One region of the Sutcliffiella sp. NPDC057660 genome, then DNA from elsewhere that is predicted to be linked to it. Evidence: predicted binding sites of a transcription regulator. Region 1 holds the regulator's gene; the other holds the start of a gene.
What was found. The regulator LexA, encoded in region 1, represses DNA repair genes until DNA is damaged. The targets are predictions, from matches to a motif close to CGAACATATGTTCG.

Region 1 (7,057 bases):
GACCCGTGAGCTCCCTCAGCTTCGCCTGCGGGGCCTCAAATTGGCCACTGCTGCCGCAGGAGTCTACGTCTTGCACTCCAATCAACCACTAGTGTAATCTAAAACATAAACGCATATTTAAATTCTTTAAAAAACCGAACCAATTTGAACGAAATCTCAAATTGGTTCGGTTTTTACTAGGCTAAAACACTTTTGTCCCATAACAGTTTCCGTTATCTATCGCAATCAATAAAAATGTAAGTTAAAATGCCTATCAATTTGTAATATAAATTGATAGGCATTTATTGTTGATATATAAAGGTTTTATGGGTTTATTTACGTTTAATTGTATCCTAACTTTTCAGTAAAATTGTTTTCAAAAATAAAAATATTTTGAAACTAAACCATATATAACACGTAAAAATAAAAGAGGGGGTATCGCTTTGAAAAAAAATTATGAAAAAAAACATTATTTTATGGTAAGTGCAATCGCTTTGTTGGTTTTATCTCCATTAATAATCTGGTTACTTCCGTACATTCTTCAAAGAGCTACTTTGGATATGATTTCTGTCTGGGTTGTAGAAACACCTAGCATTACCTATTGGTATTTTGGGATAGCCTGGTTGTTTTTAATGATAGGCTCCATTGCATCTTACTTTTTTTACAAACAAAAAATCATTATAGTTATAGGTTCCCTGTTTTTGGCAATTGCTTTTATGTATATTGGGTTAAAACCAATTAATGTTATGAATACTGCTGGGTTCACCTTTATTGATGCTCCTTTCGAAGAAGAAATCAAATACAGTTGGGAGGATGTAGAAAAGGTATACTTAGTTATAGATGAAGAAACAAATGAGCAAAGTTTGGAGTTTCATTATAAAGATAATCAGATTTTCGTAGTTGACAACAACAGGGAAGTTCAAAGTTTGCGTTCGATGCTGTTAGAGTTAGAAAAAACGTATGGCTTCTCATTTACAACAAAAGAATAACAAATTATAAAGCAGAGGAAAATACCATTTCCACTGCTTTTTTAGATGAAAAAAACACCGCATTTTGCGGTGCAATTAAGTGTACAAATTATTGCGTAAATAGAGTTTTTGCGATAGGGAAAAGAACCCGTTATTTGTCCCAGCCTCTTTTTTAGTGGATGTTACGATATACACCAATCACTTTACCAAGAATACTCACGTTACGAACAATAATCGGCTCAAGCGTGGAGTTTTCAGGCTGGAGACGGATATAGTCTTTTTCCTTGAAGAAACGTTTTACAGTTGCTTCATCATCCTCAGTCATCGCAACGACAATATCCCCATTATTGGCAGACTGCTGTTGGCGTACAATGACATAGTCACCATCCAGGATTCCTGCTTCGATCATACTGTCTCCCATAACCTCCAGCATGAATACCTGCTCATCTGGTGCTACATAGCGATCAGGCAGCGGGAAGTAGTCTTCGACGTTCTCGATGGCTGTGATAGGTTGGCCAGCAGTTACTTTACCGATGATTGGAACATTGACTGCAGAAATCCTTGGCGTCATTTCGTCTTCCATATCTCTGATCTCAATGGCTCTAGGCTTGGTAGGGTCACGACGGATAAGCCCTTTGCTTTCCAAGCGGGCAAGATGTCCGTGGACTGTGGAGCTCGAAGCAAGTCCTACCGCTTCGCCTATTTCACGAACGGATGGGGGATAGCCTTTATCCTGTACTTCTTTTTTAATGAAATTCAGGATATCTTGTTGCCTTTTTGATAGTTTCATATTCCGCACCTCTATCATTAATATTATGAATAGTATAGCATGTTCTCATCAAAAATACAAACATAAGTTCGAATAATTGACAGGAATATTTGTTCGCCTGATAATAAGTAATCTAGATATTTATAGGGGTGTTTACGATGAAGGGCATCATCTATTGCCGAGTGAGTACAAAGAAAGAGACACAGGAAACGTCACTGGTAAGACAAAAGGAAGAGCTGCTCATGTTGGCCGGGCAGCACCAAATTGAAATTGTAGAAGTGATAGAAGAGCAGGCGAGCGGTTTCGATCTGGATAGGGAAGGGGTTTTCCGAATCATCGAAATCACGTCCAACCAGGAAATTGATGTCGTCCTCATACAGGATGAAACTCGCTTGGGACGCGGAAATGCCAAGATAGCATTCTTGCATTGGCTGAGAAAGCATAAGGTGAAGATATTCACCATTACAGACAATGGAGAAGTGTCGCTGTCGGATTCAGATTCCATGGTCTTGGATATTGTAGGGATTGTGGAGGAATATCAACGGAAATTACATAACCTCAAAATCAAAAGAGGGATGCAGCGGGCAGTCAGGAATGGATATGATCCATCCAAGAACCTTTCCAACCTCCATGCAAGCCCGGGCCGAGAAAAAATTGATATTCCCGTGGAGGAAATCGCAAGGCTCCGTAACAACAAGCTGACCTTCCATGAGATTGCAGCTACACTAAGAGGGCTTGGGTATGATGTCTCCAAGGCGACTGTCCATAGGCGCTATAAGGAGTATATTGATGAGAAGGACGGCGGTTTGCTTGTAAAAAAAGATTCCCTCTAGTAAGATTAAAGCATGTGTTTACTAGGATGAAAGAAGGGTTTTACATGCTATCAAAAGAAAAAATCGCAAGAATTAATGCATTATCAAAGAAATCCAAAGCAGAAGGTCTTTCAATGGAAGAAGCTGCTGAGCAAAAAAAGCTTCGTGAAGAATATATCAAGACTTTTCGTGCTTCCATGGATAACACGCTGCAATCCGTGACCATTGTAGATCCGGAGGGCAATGATGTTACACCAGAGAAGCTAAAGGAAACAAAAAAGAATTTAAAGCATTAATCGCTTTTTTTCAGAACATTGGAACATACTATTTATGATAAAATATAATTTTTCCAATAAAAAATCAGATAAAAAGAAAGGATGGAATTGATGACACACAATATAGATCAACTTTCCATTAACACAATTCGTACATTATCTATCGATGCAATCGAAAAAGCGAACTCTGGCCACCCTGGTATGCCGATGGGGGCTGCTCCTATGGGCTATTCCCTTTGGACAAAATTCATGAACCATAACCCAAACAATCCCAACTGGTTCAACAGAGACCGTTTTGTATTATCTGCTGGTCATGGCTCCATGCTGTTATACAGCCTATTGCACTTAGGCGGATATGATCTATCCATGGATGACTTGAAGGAGTTCCGTCAATGGGGCAGCAAAACTCCAGGACATCCTGAATTCGGCCACACTGCAGGTGTAGATGCAACGACTGGTCCACTTGGACAGGGTATTGCAATGGGTGTGGGAATGGCAATGGCCGAACGTCATCTTGCAGCAACTTATAATAAAGAAGATATGGAATTGGTCAATCATTTTACATACAGCATTTGTGGAGACGGCGATTTGATGGAAGGTGTCTCTGGTGAGGCAGCATCCCTTGCTTCCCACTTGAAGCTGGGACGTTTTATCGTTCTTTATGATTCCAATGATATCTCTCTTGACGGTGATCTCGACCGTTCCTTCTCTGAAAGCGTAGAACTGCGTTTCAAAGGGTATGGCTGGCAGGTCATCCGTGTTGAGGACGGAAATAACCTGGAAGAGATTGCGGCGGCAGTGGAAGAAGCGAAGAGCGACCTTAATCGACCTACACTGATTGAAGTGAAAACGACTATTGGATTTGGTTCCCCGAATCTTTCCGGTAAGTCTGATGTTCACGGAGCACCACTTGGAGCCGATGAAATGAAGCTAACAAAAGAAGCATACAAATGGACGTTTGAACAAGATTTCCATGTTCCGGAAGAAGTATATGCGCATTTCCGTGAAACGGTAGCTGAAAAAGGGCAACAGGCTGAAGAGGCTTGGAATGAACTATTTGATGCGTACAAAGCGAAATATCCTGAATTGGGTCAGCAGCTTGAAGCGGCAATCAATGGCGAATTGCCTGAAGGCTGGGATTCTGAGATTCCAGTTTATGAAGATGGGAAAAGCTTGGCATCCCGTGCTTCCTCCGGTGAAGTGCTGAATGCAATCGCTAAAAAAGTTCCTTATTTCTTTGGAGGTTCTGCGGACCTTGCAGGCTCCAATAAAACGAATATTAAAAACGAAGCGGACTTCACTCCGGAAGATTACAGCGGACGAAACATCTGGTTCGGAGTACGTGAATTCGGAATGGGTGCGGCGTTAAACGGTATGGCATTGCATGGTGGACTAAAAGTATACGGTGGAACTTTCTTCGTATTCTCCGATTACCTGCGTCCAGCTATTCGCTTGGCTGCACTTCAACAGCTGCCTGTAACATATGTATTTACACATGACAGTATTGCGGTTGGAGAAGATGGGCCTACACATGAGCCGATCGAGCAACTGCCATCCTTGCGTGCTATGCCGAACCTTTCCGTGATTCGCCCGGCAGACGGTAACGAAACTGCGGCTGCTTGGAAAGTGGCATTGGAATCAGAGAAAACACCTACTGCTCTTGTATTGACTCGTCAAAATCTTCCTACGATCAAGGGAACAAGCGAGACGGCATTAGAAGGCGTGAAAAAAGGTGCATACGTGATTTCCAAAGCACAAAAGGAAACTCCGGATGCATTATTACTTGCAACCGGCTCTGAAGTCGGATTGGCTGTAGAAGCTCAAGCTGCACTTCAACAGGAAGGCATCGATGTTTCAGTTGTAAGTATGCCATCATGGGACCGTTTCGAACAGCAATCCAAGGAGTACAAAAACTCCGTATTGCCAAAAGATGTGAAAAAACGTCTTGGAATCGAAATGGCAACTCCACTAGGATGGGAGCGCTACACAGGAGATGAAGGGGATATCCTCGCAATCAACACGTTCGGTGCTTCTGCTCCTGGAGAAAGAATCATGAAGGAATATGGCTTCACTACTGAGAACGTAGTTGCTAGAGTGAAGGCGCTATTGGATAACTAATATATTTGAAAAGAGCCATGCATACGTGCATGGCTCTTTTGTATATTCAGCGGAAAGGCAATGTCACTCTATACGCTATTAGAAAAAATAATTCACGAAAGAAAAATGGAATTTTGGTCTTATAGGTCTTATATGCGGAGGTTTGTGTTGGAGATGATCTAACATCCATTCCGAAGTCCTCGGCTATCATAGTAGTTCGTTTCATATGCAAGGGGTCGCTGACCAAAATAAACGTGTTAAGTTTATTAGCCTCTGCCACTTCCAAAGCATAGAGTAAGTTTTCTTCTGTAATTTTTGAATTTACCTCTATAAGAATATCCCCGGATGCAACCTTTTTACTGTTAGCATACTCTTTTGCTGCTTCCGATTCTGTAAGGCTGTCCTCCCTGCTTTTTCCACCTGTAAAAATTATCTTCTCAACGTACTCATTTTCATACAGCCATATAGCATGGTTCACTCTTTCTCTGAGAACTGGAGAAGGAGTTCCGTTGTAGACGGCAGCCCCAAGTACGATAGCGGCATCCGATTTCTCCAACTCATTCATTTTGCTGAAAGACCATATATTGTATCCGTTATAAAAAACAAAAAGTAAACAAACAATTAATAATAATTTTATTGCTCCTCGTATTTTCATAAAATGTGTCCTTTTATTTGTTATTTACCTAAAATTGTATCATGATAATGGAGTTTATTGTTCAGAATTGATGCTTTCGACAAGTTCCAACAAAAATAGTCAATAGTCGCGCCATCAACAGACAAATCTTTCCTCTATCATTCCTTATAATAATATAAAAGAGGATGTTAGGAGGGTTTTGTTTGCGCCATTATATGATCTATCTCATAGAGGAAGAAATTGCGAAGCATTATGCGGGCAATGAATTGAAATTATTTCAGCTCTTTCAGCAGTATGAACAAGTGGATCAACTTCAAGATGTAGTGAAGCAGCAGGTCGATTACATCACCATCCCCATACCGACCTTCCCCCTCCAGCAGGCATTAGAAACTTCCATGAAACAAATAGAAGGTTACCAGTCGCAATCCTATCAGCACAAAATAGAAAAAAGAGAATCAATAGCTAAATTGTCGATTTTTGAAAAATATTTGAAGCTGTCCTCCTCTGGGTCTTTTGAAGCAGAGGCGATCTTTTTTGAAGTTATTAGAAAACAGGCACCATACTTCCTCGCTATCGATACCAAATCTGGTCGGTTTGGCTGGTTGCAGCCGATAAAACAGAGAAAATATGTCTAGGGTATAGAGAAAATTAGCGGAAAATGTTGTATAATGATAGTTGGTTTAGTACACTACATTGGTAGACATAGTTTAGAGGAGGAAATGTTAGATGCAACCTTGGATTTGGATTTTGCTTATTGTTCTGGCTTTGATTGCTGGAGTTGCACTAGGATTTTTCATCGCTCGTAAGTACATGATGACTTACCTGAAGAAAAACCCGCCGATTAATGAGCAAATGCTTCGCGTGATGATGATGCAAATGGGAATGAAACCATCCCAAAAGAAAATCAACCAAATGATGAAAGCAATGAGCAACCAACAAATGAAATAAACGATAGGGCACTCAGTCAAATGAGTGCTTTTTCTTTTGGCTAATTTAATGAAATAATCTTCCTAAATATTAGAATTTTTGCTAAACTATCTAAGTTGATTACATAGATAAGTAAGAATGTTAACGGGGGAGTACGATGAGTATATTTAAAGATTTATGGTGGTTTTTCAAACTGGAAAAGAAGTCCTATATACCAGGTGTATTCATGCTGGCCCTTGTTGCCCTGTTGGAGCTCGTCCCTCCACGAATCGTCGGTATGACGGTCGATCATATCGCTGAAGGGGAACTGACAAAGGACCTGATTTTGCAGTTGATGCTTATCCTATTAGGGACTGCAATCATTGTATATTTTTTAAGGTACTTATGGAGAATCATGATCTTTGGTCCTTCAGTCAGGTTGGCAAGGTTATTGCGCAACAATTTGTATGAACACTTTACAAAAATGTCACCGAGTTTCTACCAAAGACGAAGAGTGGGAGATCTGATGGCTCACTCCACAAATGACCTGCAGGCAATTCAGCAGACTGCAGGGGCCGGAGTTCTGACATTGGTCGACTCCTTCATGACAGGTGGAT
Region 2 (7,057 bases), on a different contig from region 1:
TTGAAAAAACGGTAATGTTGAATTTTCAACCTATCCAGGTAACGTTGAAAGTGAATCAAGAGATTTCGATGGAAGAATTACTTCAATTAGCGGAAGAAGCAGTTATTAAGCAAATTAAAACAAAAACAACTCGGTATTCTTATTCAGTGAAAGAGGGAGAATCATTTCAATTAGAGGAAGCTTCACCGGGATTAATAGTAAGGGAGAAAAGCACCGGGAAAATAGGGGTGATCTATGCGATTAAACCTAATAACAAATATCCGATTGAAATCGTGATGGAAGGTGTACGTAGATTAAAGGTAATGCCAATCACTCTCGAACCAGTGAAGGATAACATACATATAGAGTCAGCGGTTTTTGGCAGGGAAGCATTCCTTAAAGAAACTGACGAGTGGGTGGAAGGCCATACTGGGTACTTCAAGAACAAGAATGAATTGATTCCTTTTGTAGTTAATAAAGTTACGAAGAAAGAAATCCGTATTTTCCCGATTAGACACACAAAATCCAATAATTACTATCCGTTAACTACTCAACATAAATCTCTTATGCTCGATACCAAAAATAAGGATTAAGGAGGAGGACCAGACCTTGGAAAATCTATCATCAAACAATGTGATTGCTCATATAAAAATAGACGGGAAAGAAGTTCCCGTCTATGAGTCAAATATAGGGGAGAATTTCGTATTTGATAACCTGTTAATAGAAGTTAAGTCGTATCTAGCTGCAACTCCTATAAGACGAGAATTGATAGGAGTTGGGTATGCTTTATTAGATAAGCCACATCGTTTTGCAGTAACAAGAAGGAATCTGGAAGAAGTAACAGCAACACGCAAGCTGCTGAATCATCTTAAAACTCGACATAATATAGAGCTAGATAGCTCTACATTAGAAGATCCTGCTTGTATTGATCTTGACTCCTGGGAATTTGAATACGTTCGTTTTGTGAAGCCCAACGGGAGGGAAATTTCTCTCGTCATTTAAAAGATATATAATAGAAGGAACTCGGAAAAAAATAATAGTAATAGTACATCCCTTGTGAAGAAATTTTATCAACTCAGATTATAGATATAGGGGTATCTTCAGGATTATGCGGATATACAACAATAGGGAAGAGAACATTGTCTCAAATAGGGTTTTAATCTCTTGGGACTTTACCGATTTCACATCTAATAAAGTTTGGGAGTATCTCCTAAGACTTGTCTGGAAATGCTTTACCTTGTTAAATTTTCGTATTTAACGCTCCGACGGCTTAACGTTATAAAACCGCATTTTTGGGAAACTACTTCCGAATCTGTTAATAAGGTTTGAGAAGGCATTGGTTCCAGATGTTTTGTTTGATAGTGTTAGCTCATTGGCTGATTTGAATTCTAAGTGGGGTTTTGCCTGGTACCTCAGTTATGTTTGAGGAGTATAGGGGCCAATAACAAGAAATAAATGAATTCAAAAAAATTTTAGAGTATTAGTTGTTTTTTTAACAATAAATTTCTCTTTATATAATAACAGGTTGTCGATCGTGCACAATCGAGAACTTGAAAATCCAATATTAAGGAGATGTATAATATGTCATACACTACTAGAGAATATACTGCCACAATTACCGCAACTCTAAGTCAAATTCGCTCTATGTCTACGGCACATGGTGCGGCTTATCGTACACTAAATGAAAATTTATCAGGACCTGTCTCACAAGTTTTATTTAACCCAGTTACTTCAGCAGCTTGGGGCGCTCTTGTAGGACGTGTACTTGTTGGGAAAGCAGTACCGATAGCTTCTGCTGGTTATTTCATGGCAGAGCTTGTTAACTACATGAATAGTACAGCAAAAGAACTTCACAAAAATAAAATTTTAGGTGGACGAAGAATTATTGATGATGAATTAATTCCTTTTTTAGAAAACGGCAAGTACACAGCGGTAGAGGCTGAATTCCTTTTCTTAGAGCATAACTTAGGGAGCGGTAACTCTGCTCGTTTTATTCAAGGGCCACATACAGGTGGTAGCCCTGTCCCTCCCGGTACCTACATTGTAAAACGTGTACAAACTTCTAGTGGACAATGGATTATTCTCTAAAAAAAATAATAAATTTCCAGGTTACGCTGTCGAGATTTTATCGACAGCGTGTTTTTTCTGTAAATTTCATTTCTTTTCAAATACAAACGTATGGGCTTTGCAAGAGAAAGGGGAATGTGAGTGTGCAAGTATCACTAATTCTTTTTAAAACATGAACAAAATTACCTAGATTCTTAACCACATAAAAAGCTTGTAGAGAAAAACAAGGATCTCTACAAGCTGACAGAGCAATTTGCTGTTTTTTCTTTTTTTTATTATTAGAACCTTTTAGTAAAAGTTATAATTCTTTAATTAATCTTTAAATCCCAATCTCAAATAATACTAACCCTTAAGGTTTAATGCAATTATGGACTCTATAAAAAAATAACAACGATTATTGCAAAAGTAGTTAATAAAGAGGAAATATGTTTCTTCCCTACGAGGAATTTCCATTCTAGAATGGATTGATACAATAGTATAGAAGCAATACCACATACAAATACTAACCTGAGTGTATCGTTATTACTATTATTGATATAAGCAATAATCCAAATACTCAAGAAAATTAATGTTATAAATCCTTTCCCTAAAATATTCATTTTGCTTCCATTTGAGTCCTCTAAGTCCACTCCCCCTAAGGTTAAGCGTTTTCCTATTATTTCATTAATGAAAACTAAAACAACCACAATAAACAATGCCCCTAAGGTCATAAAAATTCCCCCACAATCTATTTTTGTTTAAATATTAACATAATTCTGCCACTAATTGTGTATTTATACTGGATATTACTTGTTTATTGTTCTATTTTATTGCTCTTTGGTGAAAGACCGCAAAAACCGAACCAGTAAGGTTCGGTTTTTCGACTATAAGAGAGGAATCCAAGTTTCGTAAGATGTTTGAGCTCGTCTTACTACTCCTCTTCCTTTAATGAATCGAATTCGTTGTTGGCCACTTACCGTATATTCCACGATAGGAAATGTTACTTATGTTGGTATAATTTTGTATTGGACATAAAAACACATCAAGTTCGAGCATCCCTTTGTATCCGTTATAAACAGGAGTTCTTTAAAGAAATTCTAACTGTGGATGCAAATCCAAAAAAAGGCGTTTGCAAAAGATGTCGGAGTGCTTGCGATATATCCCTTTCTAGCTGAAAGGTAAAGCAAAATAAAATTATGTTTGTTGGGTGAATTAATGCCATGATTGTAAATACTAAGTTGAGCGCTTCGTAGTTCACTCATTTCCGACCGGGCAAAAATAATGTTAGCCGCGTATTTCGTGAAAAACCATATTATTTCAAGTGACTATATCACTTGGTACTACATAAACAGGAACTACTCTAGAAGAAAACAATCTTATAAGTCTCTTAAAGTTTTGTTTTCATGGCTTGTTGTAATTTTGTTATAGCTTCCGTTAGACTTTCAATTCGTTTCTCAAAACGGATAAGAAGGTAAATAGCTATCATAACGGGAAAGCCAAAGTTCCCTAGTATGGTGACAATTTGAGGAATCTCCATTTGTTTTCACCCCCTTAAAGCAGTGAGCTAAAATCGGTTAGCTCACTGCTTTTCTCCTGTCAAACTTCTCCTTATACTCTGTAAACGTAAGAGGGGTTTCAATTTTACCCTTTAGTATAGCTTCAATGACCTTTAATTTTATTTCTTGTTCTAAATCCTCTCTGTTGTTCAGATCAGTATTCATAGTGGACTTCTTTATTTTCGAGTCAACTAGAACGAAGGCTCGCATCAGAATTTTTTCATCGAATTTTTTCACAAATATCCACTCTCCTTGAAGGTTAGAAGTTTATTAGTTGTCTTTGTACTTTTTCTATTGCTCTTTTCTTTGTTTTTGCTATATTTTGAGGGGTTTCACCAAACAAGTGAGCAATATCTACCTGTTTTCTGTTTTCAATTATTATAAGTTGTAAGATTTGCATTTCTTTTAGCGTTAAACTTTTGAAAGCTAGGAGTAGATTGTCATTTTCAATAATATCGAATAAGTTTAAATCCTGATTCATCTCATGAAATTCTTCTTGTTTGTAGGAAAGAAAATCACCCATGGTGCCATCGTTTTCCGAATCATCAATCGTTTTATCCAAAATTGCAGGGTATCTCACCTTTTGTTTTCTCAACCGTTTGTCGAAATCAATAGAATAAAAGTGGGATAGGGTCGTGATGTACTTTACGAGCCTATATAATAAAAAATGCTCAAAAAACAGGTTGTCCAACATTCTTTGGGATTTCTTATCACCTTGAATGATCGCCTTTTCGAGGAGCTCCATATGAGAGGAATCACTTTCGAAGAATCCCTTGACAATGGGTTGAGAAAAAAACTCAACATTCATTTGTTTGTATTCGTCTAAACTAGTATATTTCTTAATAATCACCACTCTCCATTCTTTGGCTGCTACATATTAAAGTGAAAAAAAGCGAAAAAAATAAACCGAAATGCGAACGCTTGTTCTTGTATTTTAACATATTTTAGTCGGTAATTGTTTTCTTTACTCCCAGAATGAAGAAAAAGGCAGGGTGAGTTTTTTCATATTGGTTTATATTTAGTGTTAGTGTTACTTGTTTTAGAGACATTCTAGCCAATATAACAGTAGAGAAAGTGTATTACTGTTCACGTTCCAAATGGGTTACATTCACTAAGTTGTCCTTTTTTGCTTACAATACATATCTGCGTGATATATAAATATATGTTAGGGTTTCTCTTTGCCATTCGCCTAGTGGTATCGTAATGCACAATAGTACATTGATCCAACTTGCGTCAGCGAGGGAATACGTAATCTGTTCCGATTCTCGTATGGATCGGAACGCCATACGCAGGTAGTTAGCAAGAAATATCAGGTTGTATTTCATTCTCTCGGAGCTATAGTACAAATGCTTGATTTTTGTGTTCACTTCACGTAAACGGGCACTCCACCAGGTCAATGAACGAACAATCCCTGTGTATTATCATGAGGGGTAACATCAGGATAATACGGATATACAACGATAGGGTATAGAGCCTTCTCTCAATAGAGTTGTAATCTATTGGGAGGCGTCTAATAAATCTTGGTAGTGCCTCTCTACGACTTGTCTCAAAAGCCTTATCATTGTAAAAGTTTTCGTTATTAAAGCTGCGAAAGGCAAACTTGAAAATTCACATTTTAACAGCGCTACCCCATATAAAAGTAATTTTCGTAATAATTTTTATGGATATCTCACAAAGAATGGTTGATAATGTAAATATGAAAAGGGAAAGAATTCGTTGAATATTCTTTTTTAATGGAGCGTATATGGACATACATTTTAATTTTAATGAGGGTACAAAGCTTATACACCTAAAAAAGGACGATACTTAATGTCTAAATTTTAAAAAAACAATTCATTTTAGATAATATAATTGAAGGCAATGCAAAAAACATGAATATGTGAAATAATATATCGATATTACCAGCATTCGTGTAATCACTGATTGCTGAGATTATTTTGATATTAAAACAACAGAAATATTTTTTGACAATGGTAGAGAATCAGCTAATCTAGAATTGAGCATCTTTTTAAAAAATTTAAAGTTCGAAAAACTAAATAGTGCAAGTTTAACTTAAGTAATCTTTAGGATTATGCAAAGGGAGAATGTTCTGTGATGGATTAATGCATGCACTCTTTTTCTTTTTCCTCTATTAAGTTGCTAATTTTATTAATAAGAGTTATCTTTGGATAGCTTTTTATTTATTAAATTTAAATTACTTTTTGTTAAGAAGTAATATATATATTAAGTTAGAGGAGGGTTCACGTGGTTAACGAAGAAAATGATCCAACGCTTAAAGAGTACTTAACTACAGAAGAAGTAGCAGAAAGATTAAACGTAAAAACGGCAACAATCTATAAATATGTTCGTGAAAAGAAGTTAGTTCCTCTATACGATCACAAATGGCGAATGAGAAGGACAAAGTTATTCCCTAGCGACCAAGTAGAAAAGTTGGAGAAGGCTCTGAAAAAGCCTGGTTTTACTACTGGTGAAGTAGCTGATGCATTAAAAATACATGTAGCCACGGTTAATTCTTTTATAAATGACGGCACTTTAAGTGCCGTAAAGCATCTTTATAAAGGTAGAGAAATTTATTTTATCTCGAAGGAAGAGTTCGAGCGTTTTAAAACGGCATATAGCCATCAAACTGAATCGCGTTTGGACAAGAAGTTTTATTATTTAAAAAACCAAGGATTTCTCTTATTTCAACTTTTTATCAATAAATATACGCACGAGCACGGACGCTTAATGGAAATAACAGAAGAAAAGAGCAAAATAGTTACTGAACATGGTGAGAATATTCCCTTAGACGTTGCGGAGAAGCGTGGTTTTGAGTGTTATCAAAAAATTGAAAATAGAGACTATAGTACAAGAAGAGGTTATGCGAAATTTAGGTTTTCACGTCCGTTTAACATTAAATCTTCCATTTATACAGCAATTGAACTCATTTATGCTGCCGCTGGTCCTCAGAACATTAGGATTGATTTACAAGAGAACTTTATTGAATTAGAGGTAAAGCCTTCTCTTGTAGTAAGTACAGATCAAGAAATTTTAGAGGTATTGAAGAACAATATCTTAGAAGGAAAAGTGTTGGAACAACCCGAAGGAGTATTCCTAGACAGTGATCTAGAACCATTTAATATTTCGATTCCAAGCCAGCTTAAGGACTTCATTAAAACCAAAGCTAAAAAAGAAAATAAATCCATGGAACAAATTGCTGTCGAGGCTTTTGATACTGTTTGGGAATGGCGAAAGCAAAAATAGAGGTAGGTAATGATGTTGTGGAACAATTGAGTATTTTTGAAATGCTTGAACCTAAACCGGATGCAACTCAGGATAACGTAGCTTACTCTCTAAGGTCCGAAGTAACTGTCCTAGAACCCGCTCCTACTTTAGAAGATAAGAATCCTGAAGACTACTTTTACTTAAAATCTTTTGCAAAACAAAGGGGGTACATCTCTTCCATACAAAAGAACAACCGAGCTACCTGTTATACA

Region 2: ACFVAD_RS20370 (sigma-70 RNA polymerase sigma factor region 4 domain-containing protein) is a predicted target of LexA. The motif match lies at 4,496-4,509, and genes of this name have one in related genera.

Annotation. Positions count from the first base shown of each region.
Region 1 is NZ_JBHVHV010000005.1:76,707-83,763, reverse strand. It holds gene ACFVAD_RS06605 (hypothetical protein) at 423-968, shown strand; gene lexA (transcriptional repressor LexA) at 1,120-1,737, opposite strand; gene ACFVAD_RS06595 (YneB family resolvase-like protein) at 1,875-2,549, shown strand; gene ACFVAD_RS06590 (DUF896 domain-containing protein) at 2,594-2,824, shown strand; gene tkt (transketolase) at 2,915-4,921, shown strand; gene ACFVAD_RS06580 (YdcF family protein) at 4,968-5,465, opposite strand; gene sirA (sporulation inhibitor of replication protein SirA) at 5,738-6,169, shown strand; gene ACFVAD_RS06570 (YneF family protein) at 6,261-6,482, shown strand; gene ACFVAD_RS06565 (ABC transporter transmembrane domain-containing protein) at 6,619-7,057, shown strand, end outside.
Region 2 is NZ_JBHVHV010000020.1:28,510-35,566, reverse strand. It holds gene ACFVAD_RS20400 (hypothetical protein) at 1-572, shown strand, start outside; gene ACFVAD_RS20395 (hypothetical protein) at 589-981, shown strand; gene ACFVAD_RS20390 (hypothetical protein) at 1,561-2,067, shown strand; gene ACFVAD_RS20385 (hypothetical protein) at 2,421-2,756, opposite strand; gene ACFVAD_RS20380 (YvrJ family protein) at 3,413-3,562, opposite strand; gene ACFVAD_RS20375 (hypothetical protein) at 3,600-3,818, opposite strand; gene ACFVAD_RS20370 (sigma-70 RNA polymerase sigma factor region 4 domain-containing protein) at 3,841-4,431, opposite strand; gene ACFVAD_RS20365 (helix-turn-helix domain-containing protein) at 5,826-6,824, shown strand; gene ACFVAD_RS20360 (hypothetical protein) at 6,806-7,057, shown strand, end outside.